3 regions of the Vibrio sp. Of14-4 genome follow, and region 1 is predicted to be linked to each of the others. Evidence: predicted binding sites of a transcription regulator. Region 1 holds the regulator's gene; each other region holds the start of a gene.
What was found. The regulator PurR, encoded in region 1, represses purine synthesis genes. The targets are predictions, from matches to a motif close to TNANGNAAACGTTTNCNTNA.
Positions count from the first base shown of each region.

Region 2: the regulator PurR is predicted to act here: its motif matches at 4,818-4,837, upstream of folD (bifunctional methylenetetrahydrofolate dehydrogenase/methenyltetrahydrofolate cyclohydrolase FolD).
Region 3: the regulator PurR is predicted to act here: its motif matches at 3,336-3,355, upstream of pckA (phosphoenolpyruvate carboxykinase (ATP)).

Region 1 covers NZ_JAKRGI010000001.1:110,918-119,128, reverse strand. Annotated here, with positions in the region: gene elyC (envelope biogenesis factor ElyC) at 1-596, shown strand, start outside; gene torR (two-component system response regulator TorR) at 638-1,339, opposite strand; gene torD (molecular chaperone TorD) at 1,538-2,185, shown strand; gene purR (HTH-type transcriptional repressor PurR) at 2,402-3,409, shown strand; cyclic di-GMP riboswitch class I at 3,549-3,635, shown strand; gene MHN79_RS00520 (TfoX/Sxy family DNA transformation protein) at 3,826-4,419, shown strand; gene MHN79_RS00515 (TVP38/TMEM64 family protein) at 4,543-5,232, shown strand; gene MHN79_RS00510 (DUF2007 domain-containing protein) at 5,235-5,564, shown strand; gene MHN79_RS00505 (hypothetical protein) at 5,605-6,678, opposite strand; gene MHN79_RS00500 (DUF1826 domain-containing protein) at 6,926-7,579, opposite strand; gene MHN79_RS00495 (LysR family transcriptional regulator) at 7,773-8,211, opposite strand, start outside.
Region 2 covers NZ_JAKRGI010000006.1:151,815-160,025, forward strand. Annotated here, with positions in the region: gene MHN79_RS08330 (sarcosine oxidase subunit alpha) at 1-384, opposite strand, end outside; gene MHN79_RS08335 (sarcosine oxidase subunit delta) at 377-679, opposite strand; gene MHN79_RS08340 (sarcosine oxidase subunit beta family protein) at 697-1,947, opposite strand; gene glyA (serine hydroxymethyltransferase) at 2,040-3,293, opposite strand; gene MHN79_RS08350 (helix-turn-helix domain-containing protein) at 3,499-4,560, shown strand; tRNA gene MHN79_RS08355 (tRNA-Arg) at 4,627-4,703, opposite strand; gene folD (bifunctional methylenetetrahydrofolate dehydrogenase/methenyltetrahydrofolate cyclohydrolase FolD) at 4,905-5,768, shown strand; gene MHN79_RS08365 (hypothetical protein) at 5,959-6,345, opposite strand; gene MHN79_RS08370 (alpha/beta hydrolase-fold protein) at 6,413-7,567, opposite strand; gene MHN79_RS08375 (hypothetical protein) at 7,753-8,067, opposite strand.
Region 3 covers NZ_JAKRGI010000007.1:19,982-28,192, forward strand. Annotated here, with positions in the region: gene MHN79_RS08770 (AsmA family protein) at 1-1,375, opposite strand, end outside; gene pckA (phosphoenolpyruvate carboxykinase (ATP)) at 1,533-3,161, opposite strand; gene hslO (Hsp33 family molecular chaperone HslO) at 3,499-4,374, opposite strand; gene hslR (ribosome-associated heat shock protein Hsp15) at 4,428-4,814, opposite strand; gene gspC (type II secretion system protein GspC) at 5,067-5,933, shown strand; gene gspD (type II secretion system secretin GspD) at 5,973-8,021, shown strand; gene gspE (type II secretion system ATPase GspE) at 8,021-8,211, shown strand, end outside.

The sequences.
Region 1 (8,211 bases):
TAGATGACACCATAGATTACGTTATGGTTCTTGGTAGTGGGCATGTGGTAGACGATAAGATTCCCCCGACTTCCGAACTCAGCCGAACCGGCCTAATGCGACTTTCCGAAGGGATAAGAGTGATGAGAATGTATCCCGGTTCAAAATTGATTTTATCTGGGTATGCTGGGGGATCTGATGTCAGCAACGCTAGGATGATGGCAAAAGTAGCGCTAGCCTTAGGCGTTGCCAAATCCGATATTATTTTGTTGGAAACAGCGAGAGATACGTGGGAAGAGGCTCGGCAAGCCGCAGCATTTGTAAAACGGAAAAAGCTCGTTATTGTGACATCAGCGAGTCATATGAGAAGAGCGCTAAATGAGTTTTACTCTGCAGGATTAAAGCCCTATCCAGCACCAACTAACTATCTCGCTCAACGCAATGTAGAACAAGCCTGGGCCAAATATTCGCCCAAAGCAGTTTACCTCGAACAAACTGAAATTTACTGGCATGAAACGCTCGGATTGATATGGCAAACTCTGCGCGACTGGGCTTCAAACAATGACCACAAGGCAGGAATAGCCTCTGATAACCCTGTATCTGATGGCGACGCCTAACATTCTTTGTATACCGAGCATATCTCGGTATACTCTTTATTTTAGTCTCCCGCGAACATATAGCCTTCGCCATGCACTGTAACAAATAGCTGAGGGTTTTTGGGATCACATTCCATTTTGGCTCTCATCCGTCTAATGAGAACATCTATCGTGCGGTCATTAGGTGCTGCAACCCTGTGGCTGATCATATTAAGAATTTTCTCACGACTTAGTACCTGATTGGGATAAGAAGATAGCGCCACCAACAACTCATACTCTGCCTTAGTCAGTTTCACAGGCTTACCTTCTTTTGTTAAAGAGCGCCTTGGTATATCGAATGTCCAGTGCGCAAAACGAACTAACTTATTAGCACTTGCAGCCGGTTTAGCTTGGCGAGCAGAGCCTATGCGCCAGAGTAAATTTTTGACTCGAACCACTAACTCTCTCAATTCAAAGGGTTTGGTCACATAGTCATCAGCTCCCATTTCCAGGCCAACGATCTTATCTATGTTTTCAGTACGCCCAGTCACTAAGATGATCCCTATATCTGACTGGCTTCTAAGTTCACGAGTCAGCAAAAGTCCATCTTCACCTGGCAGATTAATATCCAGTAGCACTAAGTCAATACTGCTGCTTTTTATTAATTCGCGCATCTCTTCACCATTTTCAGCTTCAAATACTCGATAACCTTCATGCTGAAAATAGCCAACTAATTTACTACGAGTCACTGCGTCATCTTCGACAATTAATACGTGATAACCCATTTACACCACTGCATACACCTAACCTATTGACTCGTATTCTATTCATAAGCTGTCATAATTCTAGTATTTGTGTCGGTTATAAGTGCATACGCACTCTTTTTTTGATTTGAAACAACCTAAACGACACCGAACTGATATTTTATGGATAACACAAGTTTTATCCCAGATAGCTTACATAACTGTGGAGAGTATTATCTAATGGACGACATCAAATCCTTAAATGAGAAGCGCGCCGAAATCTATTGGTGGTTATCAAGTTTATTCGCCAGAGAACTTTCTGCTGAGGTACTTGAAGAGTACCATTCCCCCCAAGTTCGCGCCTTCCTAACAGCGCTTGGGCAGAATGAGCATTTAAGGCCATATATAAACAAACTAATAGATGCGCTTAATCGTGTGCTCAGCAGGAACAATGCCCAACTCGAACTAGCGGCTGACTTTTGTAATCTGTTTCTTAAATCCGATAAAGATTCTGCCCTACCCTACGCATCTATCTATATTGGCGATTCAGGACTGCTCAATGATATACCTGCCACAGAAATGGAAAACTTAATGTACCAGTATCAAATAGAGGTGAATAAAAGCCTTAATGAGCCGGCTGATCACATTGCTGTAGAATTAGACTTTCTCGGCCACCTAATCATTTGCTCCAACAAGCTAATGCAACCGAAGGAGATGGAAACTTCGATGCAGGAACAAGCACAATTTATTGAAGCCCGTCTTCTCTCTTGGATCCCCTCGTTTGTAGATAAGTGTCAGAAACTGGATAATTTCGGCTTTTATGCATCAGTGACAGAAGTCACTCTTGCGTTTATCAAACAGGATTACTCATTTCTAAAAGGTGAGTAATTAGACACAAATATGTGATGGAAAGCCTACTAGAATTTAGGTTTTTGTTTGCCCTTAAAGCCTTTGCGATATAAAATCGAGAACGAAAACGATAAAAACTGACAGAACTAGAGATAAACCGCTAAATAGGGCGGTTTTTGTGTTTCTGATACTTACTGCCCACTTACACAAATTTTTGATGCAAGTTCACGGCAGTCATCGACAGGACAGAACCTTATGGCCACTATCAAAGACGTAGCACGCTTAGCCGGCGTGTCGACAACAACTGTTTCTCATGTAATAAATAAAACTCGCTTTGTTGCAGAAGCAACTCAAGAAAAAGTGATGGAGGCAGTGACTGAATTAAACTATGCTCCAAGCGCTGTAGCGAGAAGCCTAAAGTGTAACAGTACCCGTACTATTGGCATGCTTGTCACTCAATCTACTAATCTTTTCTTTTCTGAAGTCATCGATGGTGTAGAGAGCTATTGTTACCGCCAAGGCTATACTCTCATACTGTGTAACACTGGTGGAATATATGAGAAGCAACGTGATTATATACGTATGCTCGCCGAAAAACGTGTTGATGGTATTCTAGTAATGTGTTCCGACCTAACCGAAGAACTCAGTGAAATGCTTGACCGCCAAAAGGATATCCCTAAAGTCATCATGGACTGGGGTCCAGAAAGCTCTCAAGCCGATAAAATAATCGATAACTCCGAAGAAGGCGGCTATCTAGCAACAAAATTCCTAATTGAACACGGTCATAAAGATATCGCATGTCTTAGTGGGCACTTTGAGAAAGCAGCGTGCCAAGAACGTATACAAGGGTTTCGCCGAGCAATGAGTGAAGCTAACTTAAAAATTAACGAGGACTGGATTCTCGAAGGCAACTTCGAATGCGATACTGCCGTGCTCGCCGCAGATAAAATTGTCGCAATGGATAACAAACCAACGGCTGTCTTTTGTTTCAATGATACTATGGCTCTTGGTCTAATGAGCAGACTGCAGCAAAAAGGAATTAAAATACCTGAACAGATTTCAGTTATCGGCTATGACAATATAGAGCTCGCTGAATACTTCTCTCCACCACTTACTACTGTGCACCAACCTAAACGTCGCGTAGGCAAAAATGCGTTTGAAATTCTTTTGGAACGTATCAAAGATAAAGAGCATGAAAAGCGTGTTTTCGAAATGCATCCAGAGATTGTGATTCGTGATACGGTTTACAATCTAAGTGAATGAATACGAACCGGCTGATAAGTTAAACTATTAGCCGACTCTATCATTTTGACACAAAATATTTGGATCGATATCACACTTATTCAATCACGTTGTGATACTTACCTCAAATCTTATTTATTCTTAAATTGTTCGACTAATGCCACGAACAGGGCAAACCAACTCGAAAGAGTGGGACGCAAAGCTTCCGGCCTGACTCAGGGAACTGAAAGGTAGCGGAGTTGCCGATGGGCAAAAATGCAAACTATCATACCGTTTAAAACAATACATGGACTAGTGATTTGATGTTTCGGTAGCCACATGTGTCTGTTCTAAAAAATGTATGACTTCTTTATCAACATTTTACCTGCATTATTTTGCTAATCTCTCGGACCTGGCTTTGGTGGCGTATAATAAAATATACACCGAGATAAAACAGCATGGATAAACCAATACTTAAAGAATCGATGCGACTTTTTGATCAGCTTGGTCAGATAAAATCGCGCTCAATGTTCGGCGGATTCGGCATCTTCGCAGACGACATAATGTTCGCATTAGTCGTTAACGATAAGCTACACATCCGCGCCGATGACAAACTAGCCAATCAATTTAAAACTGAGGGCTTAACACCATACGTATATAAAAAACGTGGGTTCCCCGTTGTTACAAAATACTTTGCGTTAACTGATGACATTGCAACTTGTGAGGAGCGAGCGCTTTCTTTAGCCTATCGCTCTCTAGAAGTGGCCAAGAAAGAAAAGACGACACAAGCTAAAGCTAGGCCGACTCGACTTAAAGACTTACCTAACCTTCGACTGGCAACAGAACGTATGTTAAAGAAAGCCGGAATCGATAGCGTCGAAAATTTAGAACAAATAGGGTCAGTAAAGGCGTTTAAGGCGATTCAAGCAACGCACCCTGCAGAGGTGTCAATTGAGTTGCTCTGGGCTTTAGAAGGCGCTATAAAAGGCAAACATTGGTCAGTTATTCCTACTACTCGCAGAGCGGAGTTAGAAAGTCTTCTTAATAGCTAATCACAACATGCTTTGAAACTAAGTCAGCCAGCTAGGTTGGCTTTTTTATTTTCTGTTTGAAATTTTACTTCTTTTCAACTGTTCTTATTTTCATATCCCTTTACTCATATTTAGGAAGCCTCTATGAATAAAAAACTCGTGTTAGGAGTTCTGCTCGTCGGACTGATTGTGTTTCTTGGCATTAACTTTGGTCAATATCTCACTTTAGAAAATGCTAAAGCTCAACAAGCCTCGCTATCTGAGTTTATAAATAACAACTTTGCACTAGCCGCTATAAGTTATTTTCTTGCCTATGTCGCCATTACTGCTTTCTCCATTCCAGGCGCTGCCGTTGTGACGCTTCTAGGTGCGGCTTTATTCGGCTTTTGGGCCAGTCTTTTACTTGTCTCATTTGCAAGCACCATAGGTGCGACTCTCGCCTTTCTCAGCAGTCGTTTTTTACTTCGAGATTGGGTGCAAACCAAATTTGGCGACAAATTAAAAGCAATCAATGACGGAGTGGCTAGAGATGGGGCATTCTATTTATTTTCGCTTCGCCTAATACCTGTATTTCCTTTCTTCCTAATAAACCTTCTAATGGGGCTAACACCAATATCTACTGCTCGTTTTTACCTGGTAAGCCAATTGGGAATGCTGCCGGGTACCGCGGTTTATCTCAATGCAGGCACACAATTGGCACAAATAGAAAGCCTATCGGGTATCGTATCTGCTCCGGTATTACTATCATTTGCTCTACTTGGGCTATTCCCAGTAGTCACTAAATGGGTGATGGGAAAATTCAAAGGAGCGACACAAACTCAAAATGAGAGTTAGTTTTGAAAATTTTCTCAACCGCTAATGTAATAGAAGTTCATATAGTCTGTGAACTTCTAAAATCACAGCAAATACATTGCCAAGTCAGAGGAGATGGAATCGTAGGGCTACAAGGAGAACTTCCTTTCGATGATAGTACCTCCCCCTGTGTTTGGCTTTTGAATATCAGTCAACATAAGCAAGCGCTGTCAATCATCGAACAGTATCAACAAAAAACACCATCAGATTTAAAATGGCAGTGCACCCAATGTGGAGAGCTCAATGAACAGCAATTTGGGTTGTGTTGGAAATGTAGCGAGATCAATAGAGACGAATCTGACCTCTATGAATAAAGCGCACTGAAGGCGCTTCATTCGTTTTCGCTTCAATCTTTTAGGACGAACGTATCTTCTCTATTGCGAACTTCGCACTAACTGAACGATGATCACTGCCATATGAGGGTCCAACAATCGAGTTACCCTCAGGTACGATTATACTTCTCTTTAGTGTCTCATCTTTTTGCGTAAGAATAACAACGCCATCAAGGTACCCGGTTTGCATTTCTCCGTTTTTCTGTCTTTTGGAGCCTTGCTTGGCCTCAGCATTTAAGCTTGCTTCCCACTTATATGTATTCTCCTGTGGGGATATCATTGGCAAGGTGATTTCATATTGAGGAGGAACTCCCAGCTCAGATCTAAAACTTTCTTTATCTTGTAATGCTCTAACTATTCGCCCATCAACTTTTCTATTTCGAGTATTAAAATCACCAGCAATAATAATATGATCTATATCAGTATGTTTGTTATTAATTTTGCATAACAAATCATTTATTTCTTTTTTTCTTTCATCTTGATCTTTTGAGTCAAGATGAATATTTACCATGGCAACTTTCATGCTACCAATGCTTTGTATAGTGATAGTTCCACCTTTATTTGGATTATTAAGCACGTCCCTATAAGTTAACTTATCAATAATAATAGGTGCTGCTATCCCTTTTTTAACCAGTGTAATCTGAGCGGTTGATGCAGGATTGGTGAACAAGGAAAACAGCTCTTTAGGTTTGGTGACTGTCAGCATTTTTTGGGCACTATTATAGACAATCACATACTTAGAGCCATTAATAGTCTCTCTCATTACTCCTGATAGATTCTTCATTTCTTCTGTAGATATAAAAACAATATCTGATGTACTAGTAAGAATCGATTCACACATATCGCTACTCATTGTTTGGTTTGCATTATTATGAGTAAAAACTTGGATGGTATGAGCGACCTTAGGCTTATCAAGCACACCATATTCTAAGTTGCTTAAGTGTTCTTCATTTGAGTTTAATTCTTGCGCAGGCAAACAGCAGTTAAATACTTTTTTGATATTAAAAGACGGCTGATGAGAACTTTTTTCTGAGCGATTCACTATACTACTAGCAGAGGGTGAAAAACTTGAGTTGACTTCCATTATCATATCCATAAATAAATCCTATCAGAGGATTATATAGACACAATAAAAATAAAACTGTGTTCATGAACCTTTATTAATTTAATTCAGTTTGAAAAAAAATAATTTTTAAACATGAAAGAATTTAATCATTGTATTTCTTTTTTGACATTAGACCTTTCCAGATTTATGTAAGCTCACATCAAAAAAGTTGAAGTCTGTTGATAGTCTATAGTAAGACATTTGTAAGATAATTTGCTAAAAGATAGTCACTATCTGATTAAACCATATCTAGTGTCAGTAGGAGTCTAGGTTCTTGATTAAGGTTCTGAGGTGAACGATGTACCAACCCGCGACTTTCATTCCCCTCCCAGCCACTTCCCTTCAACAAAGCCACATCTCCAGTAGACAATCTGTTTATTGCCGACTGTTCACTATATAAACCAGATAAGTGATCAGGTTTCCCCAAGCTACCAGCACCCAATTTGCTGCGGTCCAAACCATCGTTTCCATGCCATTCTGTGGCAGTACCGGTATAAGTTGAAACTAAACGGCAAGGGACATGATCAACGTGAAATTTTGGACACATAGGTTTATTTATACTGGTGAGTCTTAGCCCTGCTTCACCCAAATCAAACAAACAACAGAACATATCAACGATTAACGCAATGTCTTTAGCAAGTAGCTCTGCACATTCATAGTTTGATAACTTATGCATTATCCAGTCATCTACATTACTAGGCGTAACTGTTTGAACTAACGCCAAATTAGACTCATGAATCAACATATGCTTGATACCATGAATCAGTTTATTAGGAAGGTCTCGTTCCCATACAGCAATGTTATGCTCATCTCGGTATATTTCACTCAATACACTTGGCGATTCAGCTATAGGCATTGTTAATTCCGTTGGTGTTTTCATAACCTGAAGCATGAGGTCTCCCTATTTATAAGCGAACTTCCCAATTAGATGGGGGTACCTAACATCAAAAAATCTAAGGTAACCACCATCAATACCATCGCTAAATATGATATGTTATATCATAACAAAAAATCAACAACCACATTGAACAAAAGTAACTAACACTAAAAATCGACATTTTGACCTTCAGTGCCAATTACTTAGCTTATTTACATAGATGAAGTGCGCGTGTTGGAACATCAGATGAGGCAATTTTAGTTACTCCATTATCACTGCTCCATACGTACATATTGATTAGTTGAGATAGGGGTGTTTTTACATACCCTTCACTCGTCACAGACCAGTCAGGACATACGACCACAGTGCCGGGTAATTCAAGCTCGCTATTTATAAGGGTTGAAGAACTCGTAGCATGCCAATAAGTAATATTATCCAGTGGGATTTTATGATCCATGAGGACATTTCTGACATATGACTTAGTCAAAGTGCTTGAAAAAACGACCCTTGTTGGAGAACTAGAACAAGTTTTAGAACGCACAATACTATGACTAACCGTGTCCAAGTGATGCGATGTCCCTCGACCTTTAGGTAATCTTTCTGTCGTAAATATAAGGTCATATTCTTCCACTGGAGGACAATGTTCA
Region 2 (8,211 bases), on a different contig from region 1:
GTAAAAGCCAGGCGGCATCATGGCACCACCTACCTTCCCAACCCCTGCCATCACATCCAATTCCACACTTGGCCAACCCGCGACGGAAATCGCCGTCAGGCCTTGATATAACTCAGCCTGAGTAGCACGAATGTTGGGAATAGTGGTCGATGGGCTACTGCCTACTTGTAAAATGGCATTGGGCTCTTCTGCTCCAGCTGCCAAAATTCCTCTTGGACGAGAATATTTAAAACTTCTTCCCACTACATCAACGCCATTGGCTAGCAAGGCCGACGCAATAGTATCGCCTTTGCAGCCCGTGTAGCGCTTACCATTGAATGAGAATGTGATACTTTGTGCTCGCTCTATACGACCGCCTTTCTCAAGCCTGTTAAGCTCAGTCATTTCGCTGCTCCTCTTTGTTCAATAAAGCAGAGCTACTGCCCATTTTGTACACCTCTTCTATCTGGTAAGTCACTGTATTGCGGACAACATTAAAAAACTTACGACACCCCGCACTGTGCGACCACATTTCCTGATGCGAGCCTTTGTTATTTTTTCGGTGAAACAGATAGTTACCCCATTCTTCATCGGTCACTGCCTCTGGTTCAAGAGGCCTCACAATATGCGCCTCTCCAGCGTAGTGAAACTCATCTTCTTCTCGTATTTCATCGCAATACGGACAATAGATTTGCAGCATTACTCTTTCTCCTAGAACTAGTGTGCAACGCCAGCTGCGCCGTGTTCATCAATTAAATGCCCAGTCACAAATCGATTGAGGTTAAAGGCATCAGCGAGAGGGTGTGGGTGATCGTTAGCAATGGTGTGCGCAAATACATGACCAGATCCTGGTGTTGCTTTAAAGCCTCCTGTTCCCCAGCCACAGTTAAAATACAAACCCTTAATATGAGTTTTACTGATGATTGGACAAGCATCAGGCGTGGTATCAACAATACCTCCCCAGTGGCGATTGAGCCTGACTCGGCTAACGATGGGAAACATCTCAATAATGGCTGCTATGGTATGTTCAATGACTGGAAAAGAGCCTCTTTGTCCATAGCCAAGGTAGCCATCAATACCGGCTCCAATCACCAAATCGCCTTTATCAGATTGGCTCATGTATCCGTGGACATGGTTGGACATCACCACGGTATCTAGACAGGGTTTTAAAGGCTCAGAAACCATAGCTTGTAGCGGATGAGATTCTAATGGTAGGCTCATATTGACCATCTTGGCTAGCTCACCAGAGTTGCCTGAGGCAACACAAGCCACTTTACTTGCTCCAATAAAGCCCTTCTTGGTCTCGACACCAACCACTGAACCCTTTTCTACTCGAATACCAGTCACTTCATTTTGCTGAATAAGATCAACACCTAACTTATCGGCTGCTCGCGCATAACCCCAAGCCACAGCATCATGACGGGCAGTTCCACCGCGCTGTTGCCAGCTTGCTCCCAACACTGGATACCTGGCATTTGGCGAGCAATTTAATATTGGCACTAAGTCTTGTACTTCTTTGGTGCTCAGCACCTCGCTATCTATTCCATTGAGCCGATTTGCATTCACTCGCCTTTCTATATCCCTCATGTCTTGTAATGTGTGGCCGAGGTTTAACACGCCTCTTTGACTAAACATAAGGTTATAATTGAGCTCTTGAGACAAACCTTCCCACAATTTCATTGAGTGCTCGTAGAGATGAGCAGCCTCATCCCATAAGTAATTGGAGCGCACTATGGTGGTGTTTCTCGCAGTATTGCCACCACCTAGATAGCCTTTTTCAACCACAGCAATATTGGTAATACCATGCTCTTTCGCCAGATAATAGGCAGTGGCTAGGCCGTGTCCGCCACCACCTATAATGACTACGTCATAGTGCTTCTTGGGTGTGGGATTTCGCCAAATTCGCTGCCAGTTTTCGTGATAGGTTAAGGCATGCTTAAATAGACCAAACCCTGAGTAATCCTTCATTGTTTACCTTCCAAAAAACGTTAAAGTCCAAGCGTCTTGTCATAGGCGCATCGATTTTTAATTGAGTATTGTTAAGCGCCTATTGGCTGAGATCATCGATAAACGGGAAACTCTGCGCACAATGCAGCTACCTTGGCTTGCACAGACTTGATCTTCTCTTCATTGTCTAAGTCATCTAAAATGTCGCAAATCCAATCGGTAAGCATGGCTGACTCGGTTTCTTTAAAACCTCTAGTGGTGATAGCGGGCGTACCAATTCGAAGCCCACTGGTGACAAAGGGCGACCTAGGATCATTAGGCACAGAGTTTTTATTGACTGTGATGCAAGCTTTACCTAAGGCCAAGTCCGCATCTTTTCCGGTGATACCCTGCTTTATCAGACTCACTAAGAACAGATGATTGTCCGTTCCACCAGATACAACCTCATAGCCACGTTCAATAAATCCTTTTGCCATCACTTGGGCATTTTTCACAACCTGAGCTTGATACTCAGTAAATTCTGCCAATGAAGCCTCTTTAAATGCTACGGCTTTAGCCGCAATGACATGCATGAGTGGTCCACCTTGACCAGCGGGAAAAACCGCTGAGTCTAGTTTTTTCTCAAGCTCTTGATTAGATTTGGCGAGGATAAGGCCACCTCGTGGTCCCCTGAGTGTTTTATGGGTTGTGGTCGTGACAACGTCCGCATAAGGAAGTGGGTTTGGATAATGACCAGAAGCGACCAGTCCGGCGACATGTGCCATATCAACAAACAAATAGGCATTGACCGAATCAGCGATATCTCTAAACTTCTGCCAATCAACCACACGAGAATAAGCAGAAAAGCCAGCAATGATCATTTTGGGCTGATGCTGTTTGGCCAGTTCCTCGACTTGATCGTAATCGATTTCACCAGTTTCCTCATTTAAACCGTACTGGACAGAATGATAGATTTTTCCTGAAAAGCTGACTTTAGCGCCATGAGTTAGGTGACCACCATGGGCAAGGCTCATTCCCAAAACCGTATCACCGGGGTTGAGTAAAGCCATGAAAACGGCCGCATTCGCCTGTGAACCGGAATGAGGCTGCACATTCGCATAATCGGCACCAAACAAGCTCTTTGCGCGTGAAATAGCAAGCCGCTCGATAGTATCAACATGTTCACACCCCCCATAGTATCGCTTAGCTGGGTAGCCCTCTGCATACTTATTGGTCAACTGTGTTCCCTGCGCTTGCATCACTCTCTTGCTGGTATAGTTTTCAGAGGCAATTAATTCGATATGCTCTTGCTGACGGGTATCTTCACTGTTAATTGCACTAAGCAATTCATCATCAAACCCTTCAATGGTGTCATTTTGGTAGAACACGCGTCTCTCCTTCAGCACATTAATGTAACAATAGTGTTAACAAAATATCCTGCATCCCTGTTCAATGACCGACTGTGTGCGTCAAGAACTGTTGCTTTTGCGACAAATCACCGAATCATTGCGTTGGATATTGAAAATAATGTGATGTGAGTAATAAATTTATATTGAGAATACTTGTAACAAGTCGCTTACCTGAGACACTGCCATGGCACTCAAACCTCAAGGCATGGTGATGAAAATAATAAGAAAATTCTCAGCTCCAATGAGAGATACCAACCAATGTTTTATCGCGAAAGAAAAAACCACATGTAAACAAACCTCAGTGCTATTTGTTGTGCTTGAGCATTTTTCCCTAATGTCATTTACTTGTGCGGTCGATTGTTTAGTGACGTCAAATTTGGTGGAAGGTTCGATGCGATTCACCTTTGCTACGGTTGGATTAGGCAATGGCGAGGTGCTCAGCGATCTTGGTATTGGCCTTACGCCTGATCACTCATTAGACGAAGTAAAGGCATTACAAGATATCGATGCTGTGGTCGTTTGCGGAGGCTATCGAACTAGCCTGAATGAACACCCTCAGTTGTCAAAGCTGATTGCATTAAGTAGTAAGTGCAGCACCATTCTTGGGGGGATTTGGAATGGGGCTATTTTTCTAGCCCATGCAGGGGTTCTTGATGGAAACCACTATGCCCTTCATCCAGACAATCATGCCTATGCAAAAGAAAGATTCCCCCGCAGCCTTTTATCCTCAAGCTCCTACGTTGAACACGAAAATATCTTCACTTCCTCTGGAGCAAGTAGCACTCTCGATATGATGTTAGCGCTAGTGCAAAAAATCACCAATCAGCCCAATTCTAATGCGGTGCGAGAAATCCTTTCTTGTGACCGTTCAATTCCCCAAAATTCAACGCCACAGCTTCACACTTGCCTACCAGACTCTGCGCCAGCGATTGTGAAAGAAGCCAATCTATTAATGGTTAGTAATCTTGACGAGCCGCTCCATGTCGAAGACATAGCCCGTTACCTCAAGATATCGCGCAGAAAATTAGAAAGACTGTTTAAGACGCATATTCAAACCTCGCCTTCTAAGTACTATTTAGAACTGAGATTAACCTATGCAAGGCAATTACTGCTCCAGTCAGAGGATTCCATCTCAACCATAGCAGCATCGACAGGCTTTTCTTCAACCACCCATTTTAGTCGATGTTTTAAAGAGTTTTTTTCCGTATCGCCTAGTGTGATGAGAGAGAAGATGCATGTCAGTTAGAATTAAGACTGCGGCCCGAAAAGCAAAAACCCCAACATCAGGTGATGCTGGGGTTTTCTAAATAAATGGCACGCCCTGCAGGATTCGAACCTGCGACCACATGCTTAGAAGGCACGTGCTCTATCCAACTGAGCTAAGGGCGCGCTACAGGGAAAGGATTATACGAGTTCAGCGTCTTAACACAAGACCTTTTCGTAACATTATGAACTGAATGACTAAAAAAAGCCCACCAGGTTGAGTTTTGATTAAAAACAACTCAAAGCAAACGTTTGCCTATAGATGTTCGTTGGATAATTTGCGACAATGCGCCCAGCAAAATAGCCATTCTGTTTTAAAGGAACGTCATGACCGCTCAAAATATTGATGGAACTCTTATTTCTCAAACTGTCCGTTCAGAAGTCGCTGCGCGCGTAAAAGCACGCCTTAATGCAGGCTTGAGAGCACCTGGTCTCGCGGTAATATTGGTTGGTGAAGACCCAGCATCACAAGTATATGTTGGGAGTAAGCGCCGCGCTTGTGAGGAAGTTGGCTTTGTATCTAAGTCATATGATCTCCCCACAGCGGCAACCGAGCAAGAGCTGCTGGCTCTGGTTGATGAACTTAACAATGATGATCAAATAGACGGTATCCTTGTCCAACTGCCTTTACCAGCTGGTATTGATGCTACTCATGTTCTTGAGCGTATTCACCCTGAAAAAGATGTCGATGGATTTCATCCTTATAATGTCGGCCGCCTAGCTCAGAGAATTCCTAAGTTACGCTCATGTACACCAAAAGGGATCATCACATTACTTGATCGCTACAACATTAATTTACGTGGTCTACACGCGGTTGTTGTAGGTGCCTCTAATATTGTCGGCCGCCCAATGACGCTTGAATTATTGCTTGCTGGCTGCACCACAACCACATGCCACAGATTCACTAAAGATCTTGAAAGCCATGTTCGACAAGCAGACATTGTGGTCGTTGCAGTAGGCAAGCCTAACTTTATTCCGGGACAATGGATTAAAGAAGGTGCCGTGGTGATTGATGTCGGCATCAATCGCTTAGATTCGGGCAAGTTAATTGGTGATGTGGATTACGACAACGCCAAAGAGCGAGCAAGCTTTATTACCCCAGTCCCTGGCGGCGTCGGCCCTATGACGGTTGCGAGCCTGATCGAGAACACCATGCTTGCCTGTGAGCAGTTCCACACCAAGAAAAAGTAACGAGTGAAGCTCATCGTTTAGAGCAATAGAACCGGTAAACTGATTATCCCCATCAACTATGTTGATGGGGATTTTTTATGTTTGAAAATCATACGTATTGACTACGCTTGATATCCTTTTAGATTTAACATTTTCAAGCCAGTTTAATATAAATTGCAATGAAGAAATGCTATTAGAGTAAACAGCTTTGTCATGCCATAAAGCTACGAGTAAAATAGCGCTCCATAAATAAATCTAGTGACTTGCCCAGTCTAGACTTGTTAAGTTTGACTTCATACAAGTCAAAATCACATAGAACCTCATCTAAAAGCGGAGGTTGAATTTGGATAAGACGCTCATATTCTACCTCTGACTCAGCCCACAGAGATCCTAGTGAACCAGCCGCTTCTTCCCGTATATAATCAGGCTCTGAGTCATCTACCAGCACTTTAAAAAGTGCATCTTTTGGAGTTTGCCCAATGCAGTACATTAGCCTTTCTGCAGCAGCAACTCGAGTATTTGCATCTTCAGACCTATCCAGAAAATAGCGAATACATATTTCGCAGTCTTCAGAGCTCAATTGTTTAGTCATAGGCATAACGCCCTCCTTAAGCCTTGAGTAGCAGTTGACCTAAATGTGAAGCTAAGCAAAATTGAGTCAATAGTTACGAACCCGAATTTGAGGTTTTGTCAGCCACTTTAGCCTTCAACACTTTGTGTTGAGAGACAATTTCACTAAGAAACCGGGATTTATTATGTTGTGCAAGAAGCAATGCCTTCTCAGATGAATCAAATGCTTTTTGAAACTCATTATTAAGTGAGTATGCTGTCGCCAAACTATCCCAAAGAATTTCAGATCCTTCAAAGGTCTTTACTCCTCGCTCTAATATCGCTATTCCCCAATCAACTTTGTTTTCATAAGCTGCCTTTAATCCATAGACATTAAATTGGTGAACAGACATAGGAAATGTGTAGCCATACTCGGTTGATTTCGCCAAATAAAAATCTTCCAATTTCTCTAATGACATCACGTCTAGCTCTGGTACAGCATTCCATCCAGAAAAAATAGCCTTGAGTGCATGGCTATTACCTATCAAGGGAGTACTGTCATGAGTTTCATTCGGGAACTTTGAATAAGACCAAGTTACATTGTTTGGCGACTTTTTGTTAAGTAATTCTATCATTGAATTAAATGAATCTTCCATTTCATCAGGTTCATTTGCTAAGCTCAAAAACCACTTTATCGGCTTTTTTCTCTCTAAGTTTTGATATTGTGAATACTCATTCATAAGCGTAGCCTTGTCCCACCACAAACTCGGACTTATTGAAATCGCAGCATTAAATTCCGACCCTTCACTTAAAGCTAAGTAACTGGTGAATAAACCCGATAATGAATGTCCAGAAATGATTTGATAGGGTGCTAAACGATAATCCTCTCTTATCTTATTTAACAGTTCATCTTGTAAAAATTTCTTGTATAACTCAGCTTGCCCTGAATGGTTTCGATACTTTTCGGACTCGGTATGAGTATAAAACTTTAGTCGTTCATAAGGGGTACTTACACCCACTACAATCATCTCTGGAATGATTGCATAAGTACTTAAAAACCGGACACTTCCCGCTATATACTCAAATTGAGTCGAACCATCCAAAACGACCAATACAGGGTATTTAAAACTATTAGAATGTTCGTATGTATCTGGTAAAGATACTTGAAGGGTTACTTCTTCATTGATGGTCCCTGAAAAAAACGTAAAGCTATTCGTGTTCGCAAAAGAATACGAAGAAATAAATATAAGGGTTAGATAGATTAGTCTCATACATTCCTTGATGGCTACAATGTGAAGCGAAGCGGAACTCAGCCAACTATCAGAAGTTCCTGCCTGCGCTGACTGGTTAGATGTGAAATTTCATATTAATAATTTCCATATCACCAGCACTTTTGGTGCGATCTGAATTAATAATGAAAGCACTATTAACTTACTGTAAATTCAATTTATTTTCATTAGTTTATGACATCTACATTAATACTCTTGACCACATCCCCTAAAGCCAAGACTTTATTACTTTCGAACGAGACTTTAGTGTTTGGCATTAGTGAAAAGTCAAAAGAGCCAGAAACCCAAACTTCGTTGAGCTGCACACTTCCTTTTTGGACATAAACATCGGAAGTACAAACATCGCAGAGGTTTCTCTGAATATCGTTGACAACCCATACTTTACCTGAAGGAACCGTGTATAGCTGGGTGTTATCCAAACTCTTTGCATTCACAGAAACTGAAAAAAATATAACTAACCAGACCCACAAATTTTTCATCATCTTCATAAACTTTTTTGATACCTTTGTCATTCGGTGAGGTTTTTTAAGTGTGTTTAAGGTAAGTTCATTTTTTCAACTAAGTATTCACTAAACTCCGAGTACTCATCAATCAAACAATCACACATATTTAATGTCTCGGTTTCA
Region 3 (8,211 bases), on a different contig from region 1:
CTCGATCAATACTGATGTTTTCATTTTTAGCAGTGAGTTTAACAATAGCTTGTGTGGTCAGTAAATTATCTAAACTGGCATTGTTGGCACTTGCCTCTACACTGCCAGAGTACAAGCTAGGTTTGCCGTTTTGGATTAACTGCAAATCCTTGCCTTCAATATTAATGCCTGAAACTTGCCAGTAAGGGCGCTGCTCAACTTGAATCAATTGAGAGTTTTTAACCTCTAGTGTTTTGATTGTAAGAGTATCGAGAAAGCTTGAGGCTTTGTCCAAAATCACAACTAATTGGTTTGTATCCTCTAACCACTTAACACCTGAGACTTTGAGCCAGTTGAGGTTGACTTGCTTTTGAGTTAAAGAACCACTCATTTGAATTCGACCTTGCTTGAAGTCTGCGTCGAACTCATCCAAAGAAATAGCCGAGTTAGACATATTGAGCCTAGCGGTCGGGCTAATAAGACGCAGCTGTTCATAATCTATGCTTTCAGCGTTGAATGACAGGCTTGCTTGTTCTTGCTGCTTTAAGGCTTGATTGGTGAAAAAGTTTTCTAGCGAAGCATCAATTTGATTGAGATTCCAGTTTCCATAACTAATGTCACTGTTGAGAATATCCAAACTGTTGATGTGATAGACAGGCAATGCTAAGTCTTGAAAGCCATTAAACAATTTCTCGACGGCTAAAGCTTTGGAAAGCTTGAGTTTATTGACGGTAACGTTAATCAGTGACCAGCCTTGCGGGTATTGCTCCGCTTGACCTGAAACATCGGCACCACGCCACTTAAAGGAAGCTCCATAGATGGTGCTATCTTGCGCTTGATATTGCGCGTCAATCAGCAACTTATCCAGAGCTTCGCCATCCACATACAACTGTTGGGCTGATAATTGAACTTTGCCATACGGAGCCGTCTGCTTTGGCGAGAGCCACTCTGGCTTTTGTATTTGCAGATTAACGTCCCGCGCTGACCAATTAGGCGCTTGAATATCAACGTGCTGAAGAGCCAGCTGTTGTATCTTAAATGAGTGTAATAGCGGCGAATTGAGCGCGCTTAGTGTTAAATTTGCCTCTTCGATCAAAATCGAATCAAAAGACAGTTTATTATCTTTCCAAAGTGATGAGGATGCCCAAAGCGAGAGTTTGGGAATGTGTAAATCTTGGTTGCCATCGGTTATATCAACGTCTGTTAGAGTCAATTGGTAGGGTGGCGAGTATGCTGCCTGCTGCACTTTTATCGTATAAGGTGAAAATTGGTCCAGAATGGCATTGACAATTTTCCCTGAATAAGGCGATTGGAGCAGAAAAAACAGTGAGACTATCAACAAGCTGCTTACACAAACTATGATAACAGAGGTGATGACGAAGACTTTTTTTAACATTCCAACCTTCTCCCAGTTCAGACTGCAGCTAGCTTGGAACATTTTTCTTTTTCAGGCAACAAAAAGCCCCTTTAACTAGGGGCTTAACATCTAAATTTACCGATTTGCTTGCTTTGTTACTTGAAATAATATCGAGGTAACTAAAGCTTAAGCTGCGTTAGTCGAGCTGAGGGCCAGCCGCGACTAAAGATTTACCTTCATCATTGTCTGTATATTTAGCAAAGTTGTTGATAAAGCGCTGAGCAAGATCTTTGGCTTTATTTTCCCACTCTTGAGGCTCTGCATACGTGTCGCGAGGATCCAATATGCCAGAATCGACATCATGCAACGCGGTTGGGACCTCCAAGTTGAAGATAGGAATATGCTTAGTGTCTGCGTTTTCAATTGAGCCATCTAGAATAGCATCTATAATTCCGCGAGTATCCTGAATAGAGATTCGTTTACCACTACCATTCCAACCCGTATTGACGAGATATGCTTCTGCGCCTGCCGCTTCCATACGTTTAACCAGTACTTCAGCATATTTGGTTGGATGTAGGGTTAGGAAAGCTGCGCCAAAACACGCTGAGAAAGTTGGTGTTGGCTCAGTAATTCCACGTTCGGTACCAGCAAGTTTTGCCGTAAAGCCTGAGAGGAAATGGTACTTTGTTTGTTCTGGTGTTAGCTTAGATACTGGTGGTAATACCCCAAATGCATCGGCTGACAGGAAGATCACCTTATTGGCATGCCCCCCCTTAGATACAGGCTTGACGATATTCTCTATGTGCTCGATCGGGTAAGATACACGAGTGTTTTCAGTTTTAGATCCATCATCAAAATCGATAGAACCATCGCTAAGCACAGTGACGTTTTCTAGCAATGCATCGCGTCGGATTGCATTGTATATATCAGGTTCAGCTTCTTTAGATAGCTTAATGGTTTTGGCATAGCAGCCACCTTCAAAGTTGAATACGCCGTCATCATCCCAGCCATGTTCGTCATCACCAATGAGTGCGCGCTTAGGATCGGTTGATAGGGTTGTCTTACCTGTTCCTGAGAGACCAAAGAATACTGCCACATCGCCATCTTTACCCATGTTGGCAGAGCAGTGCATGGAGGCAATATCTTGCAAGGGTAAGAAGTAGTTCATCATGGCGAACATACCTTTCTTCATCTCGCCACCGTACCATGTACCACCGATAAGCTGCATACGCTCAGTTAGGTTAAATACAGTAAAGTTTTCTGAATTCAGACCGTGTTCTTGCCATTTTGTGTTAGTACATTTAGCACCGTTCATGACTACGAAGTCGGGCTCAAATGTTTTCAATTCTTCTTCGCTAGGGCGAATGAACATGTTTTTGACAAAGTGTGCTTGCCACGCGACTTCAGTAATCACGCGGATGCTCAGGCGAGTATCTGGATTGGCCCCGCAATAGCCATCAACCACAAAAACACGTTTACCTGAAAGTTGGCTGGTAACCTCGCCTTTTAGGTCATTCCAAACTTGCTGTGTGATTGGTTTGTTGTCATTTTTTACCGCGTCAGAAGTCCACCACATGTGCTCTTCTGTCGTTGCGTCTTTTACTATGTACTTATCTTTCGGTGAGCGCCCAGTAAAAATACCAGTGTCCACAGCCACGGCACCTAGTTCTGTTACCACGCCCTTTTCATAACCTTGTAGGTCGGCGCGAGTTTCTTCTTCGAACAGCATTTCGTAACTTGGGTTGCGAACAACCTCTTTTACGTTGTGAAGCCCATGTTTGGTAAGATCAATTGTTGCAGCCTGTGCATGCTCCATAACGGTCATAGGTGCTCCTTGTAGGAATATATCGTAGGGATGTTCTAATAATGTTTTAGTGGTTATCTGCTCACCATGCTAACAACGGGTGCTGGGCAAAACAGGGATGCAGTTCAAAAAGAATCCATGTTAGCCATTCGGTTTTCAGCGACTCATCACACAATAGCTGCGACAGTGTATCGCGTACGCAAAGGATTGCGCTAGAGATAAATTAATTATTAATATACAAAAATTAAGAGGTTGTTTTATTACAGTAATCTTGTTTATTTGGTGACTTAGATCGCAAAAGACCAGATTTTTTCTGGTCTTTTGATAAGGGAATTACAGTCTTTTTGTACGTGGTGAATTAATGAAGTGTGTTGTCACCTGAACTAGCTTGTTTGAACAGCTCTGAAACTTGAGTTTGATCGAAGGAGTAGCTTGTACCACAGTAATCGCAATGCAAAGAAATTGAGCCTACTTCAGCCAAGATGTCGTTCACTTCCTTGCGTTCTAGCGTCACTATGGCCGCGCCACTTTTCTCTCTCGAGCAGCCACAGTGGAAAACCACAGGTTGAGGTTCAAAGACGCGCACTTTCTCTTGGTTATACAAACGATACAAAAGCTCATTCGCCTCAAGAGAGAACAACTCATCATCTTTTACTGTGTCTGTTAGCTGTTCAAGATGCTCAAAGTCTTCTGGACTCCCTTTGCCGTCAGGCATGATTTGTATCAGCATGCCAGCAGCTTGTGGTTTACATTGGTGTTCGCCAGTTCGTATCCAAAGACGAGTTTTAAGCTGCTCTGAATTGGCAAAGTATCCCTCTAGAGTTTCTGCTAAGCTGTCGCCTTCAAGAGCAACAATACCTTGATAGCGCTCAGCGTTTTTCGGCTCAATAGTGATAACCAAATAGCCTTTGCCCATCATATCGTGAATAGTTGCATCGTCTTTTATGTCGCCTTCCCAACGCGCTACGCCACGAACTTTTTGGTCATTGTCGCCATTAATTACGGCTAGGGACACAGGACCATCACCTTGCAACTGCATGGTAATAGAACCTTCGAACTTTAGTGTGGCGGTTAACAATGTGGCAGAGACTAATAGCTCACCTAAGAGTGTTTTCAGAGGTGTGGGATATTCCTTACTGGAGATAATCCGTTGGTATTCATCACTCAATTGTACCAACTCGCCACGTACTGAAAGGTCTTCAAAGAGATAACGGTTTAAAACATTGTGTGCCATTAAGTATTTCCTCGTACGTATGGTACATATATCAGCGGCATGCAGGCTGATATTTATTGGTGTTTAAATTTAATTATATCGCGTCGCTGCTTTTTGTCTGGGCGGCGATCGGGGCTGGGGTTGTGAGCATGAAGCTTTCGCTGCGTTGCATTCTCTTCACGCTTAGCAATACTGCTTTCAGTTTCACTGTAGAGAGTTTGTGCTTCTGGTGCTCCACGCCTTTGGTCAGAAATCTTTTCTATCACCACGGTTTTTTCCTCATGGCCCTGGCGAAGTGTAATGATGGCTCCTAGCTCGACTGTTTTACTCGGTTTGCTGCGTTGACCATTGTAATGGACTTTCCCGCCATCGACCATATTGCGAGCAATGGAGCGTGTTTTATAAAAGCGAGCAGCCCAGAGCCACTTATCGAGCCTCACTGCTTCAATTTCTGTAACCATAGTGGATACTAACCTCTGACTGATATCAATCTTGTGCCAAATTATTTGACTAACAATGGTGACACAGCGCTCATTTTTCAAGGTACATGACAAAATTCTGCACCTTTGTGTGTTAATCAGTTCGATTACAGTGTTGGTGGTTGAATATTTTGGTAGAATGCTCAGTTCAAACGAAAACGTTAATGTAAAAATACTTGCTAAGTAACAAATACCTAGCATAGCTTTGTCAGCTGGTTATCGAAAGGATTGTGAGTGAATATTCGTGGTGTAATTCAACTGGACACTTTTGTGAAAAATCAGGATCGCTTAAGTGCAGTGACGACCGTCATATTGCTAGCAATGAGTGCATGGGTTGCTGGCGCTCTAATTTGGCAGCCGCTGGAATCTCAGTCAGTGACGGCTTGGAAGCCTTCTACTTTTTCGAATAATGTTGAGAAAGGAGCAGGCTTAAATATTGCTGATCTACAAAATAGCCATTTATTTGGTCGCTATCAGGCGAATGCTCCTGCAGTGAAGAAAAAAGTGGTCACTGAGGCACCTAAAAGTCGTTTGAGCGTTGTTCTCGTTGGTGTTGTAACCAGTAGTGAAGAAGGAAAAAACTTAGCGGTAGTGTCCAATAGAGGCCAACAAGCCACCTATGGTATTGGTGAAACACTTGAAGGTACAAGAGCGACAGTCGTTGAAGTACTCTATGACCGCATTATAGTGGATAACTCAGGCCGCAATGAAACAGTCATGTTGGAAGGGTTAAAATATACTAAAGATCCTCAACCTCAGCCGAAATCCAAATCAGTCAAGGCAGAGGTATCGGCTGATAAGTTAGATGAAATTCGTACGGCCATCCGTAAAGACCCCAAACAAATTTTCCAATATGTTCGCATGTCTCAAATGAAAAGGGATGGTGAAGTCATAGGGTATCGTCTGTCCCCAGGCAGAGATAAAGAATTGTTTGAATCGGTTGGTCTAAAACCTGGGGATGTCGCAACGCAGATTAACGGCCAAAGTCTGAGTAACCCTGCTGCGATGGGTGAGATTTTTAAAAACATGTCTTCGCTTACAGAGCTCAATCTGACGGTGGAAAGGGATGGCCAATCTTTTGAAATTTATATTGAATTATAATAATGATGCAAACGCATACATCATTCCGAGGAGTAGAAGGTGAACCATTGGCTTAAAAAAAGCGCTTGGCTTTTAGCAGGAAGCTTATTGACGTTTCCCGCTGCGGTAGTGGCGAATGAATACAGTGCGAGCTTTAAAGGCACAGATATTCAAGAATTTATTAATATTGTTGGCCGTAACCTAGAAAAAACTATCATTGTTGACCCTTCAGTGCGTGGCAAAATAGATGTTCGCAGTTATGACATGCTGACGGAAAAGCAATATTACAGCTTCTTTCTTAACGTTCTGGAAGTCTATGGATACGCGGTCGTTGAAATGGATAACGGTGTTATTAAAGTTATCAAGTCAAAAGATGCGAAAACTTCTGCGATTCCAGTCGTTGGTGATGGCGCTATTGGCGGTGATGCTGTTGTGACCCGTGTGGTGGCTGTACGCAATGTGTCGGTTAGGGAGTTATCTCCTTTGTTGCGTCAGCTTAACGACAATGCTGGAGCTGGTAATGTGGTTCACTATGACCCTGCCAACATAATTCTTATCACAGGTCGCGCCGCAGTAGTTAACCGATTAGCCGATATCATCAAACGAGTAGACCAAGCAGGCGATAAAGAAATTGAAGTGGTTGAGCTTGACAACGCCTCGGCTGCGGAAATGGTTCGTATCGTTGAAGCTTTGAATAAGACGACAGATAACAAAAGCACTCCAGCCTTCCTTCAGCCTAAATTGGTTGCAGACGATCGTACCAACTCTATTCTAATCTCTGGAGATCCTCAGGTTCGTCAGAGGTTACGCAAGCTTATTAAGCAGCTTGATATTGAAATGGCAACTAAGGGCAACAACCGTGTTGTCTACCTCAAGTATGCTAAAGCAGAAGATTTGGTCGATGTGTTGAAAGGGGTATCAGAAAACCTTCAGGAGGAAAAATCAACGGGCACTAAAGGGGCAAAAACTTCCAAGCGTAATGAGGTGATGATCTCAGCCCATGAAGGGACTAATGCGTTAGTCTTGACCGCGCCACCTGATATCATGAACTCTCTGCTTGATGTGGTATCTCAGATTGATATTCGCCGAGCACAAGTGTTAATCGAGGCCTTAATTGTAGAAATGTCAGAGGGTGACGGGATTAACCTAGGTGTGCAATGGGGCTCGCTGGAAACTGGCGCTGTGATTCAGTATCCAAATTCGGGAGCACAGATTGGTCAAGTGATGGTGGGGCTTGAAGAAGCCAAGGACAAAGAAAACTCAAACTTAACGTATGACCCTGACAATGATTCGGCCAATGATGCTGGTTATGTTGAACAAATTACAACAGAAAGTGGTGACTACTCCACTTTAGCCTCAGCATTGGGCGGCGTTAATGGAGCGGCACTGAGTGTTGTAATGGGTGATTGGACAGCTTTGATCAGTGCCGTCTCAAGCGATACTCAATCTAATATCCTATCTTCACCAAGTATTACTGTGGTTGATAACGAAGAAGCAAAATTTATCGTCGGCGAGGAGGTTCCGGTAATAACAGGTTCGCAGACGGGCTCAAACAACGACAACCCATTCCAAACGGTTGAGCGTAAAGACGTTGGCGTTCAACTGACGGTTACGCCGCAAATCAATGAAGGGACGTCAGTCCAATTGACTATTACCCAAGAAGTGTCCAATGTGCTGCCAGCAACGACTAACGCCGCGGTGGATGTGAGTTTTGCCAAGCGTCAGCTCAATACCACGGTTATGGTAGAAGATGGCCAGATGATAGTACTCGGCGGTCTTATCGATGAGCAAACTACAGAGAGTGAGTCTAAAGTCCCGCTTTTGGGTGACATTCCTTACTTGGGCCGATTATTTAAATCCACCAGTTCGCAAAAGACGAAAAGGAATCTGATGGTCTTTATTAAGCCGACTATCATGCGTGATGGCTTAACAGCGGATGGTATCACGCAGCGTAAATACAACTTTATTCGTGCAGAGCAGCTGTATAAAGCAGAGGAAGGTATCAAGCTGATGGATGATGTTCCAGTACCAGTATTGCCTAAGTTTGGAGATGACATTCGCCATCCTGCAGAAATACAGGCCTTCTTGGATCAGATGGAAGCCCAGTGATGGATGAAGTAATCACATTTCGCCGCTTACCTTTTAGCTTTGCTAATCGATTTAAAATGGTGTTGGAGCCGAGTGAGCAAGGGTTGGCCCTCTACTATGTCGCTCCTTTGGCTTTTGAAGCACTGCTTGAAGTTAAGCGAGTTGTTGGTGAAGGTTTTGAAATTCAAGAAGTATCGAAAGAATCTTTTGA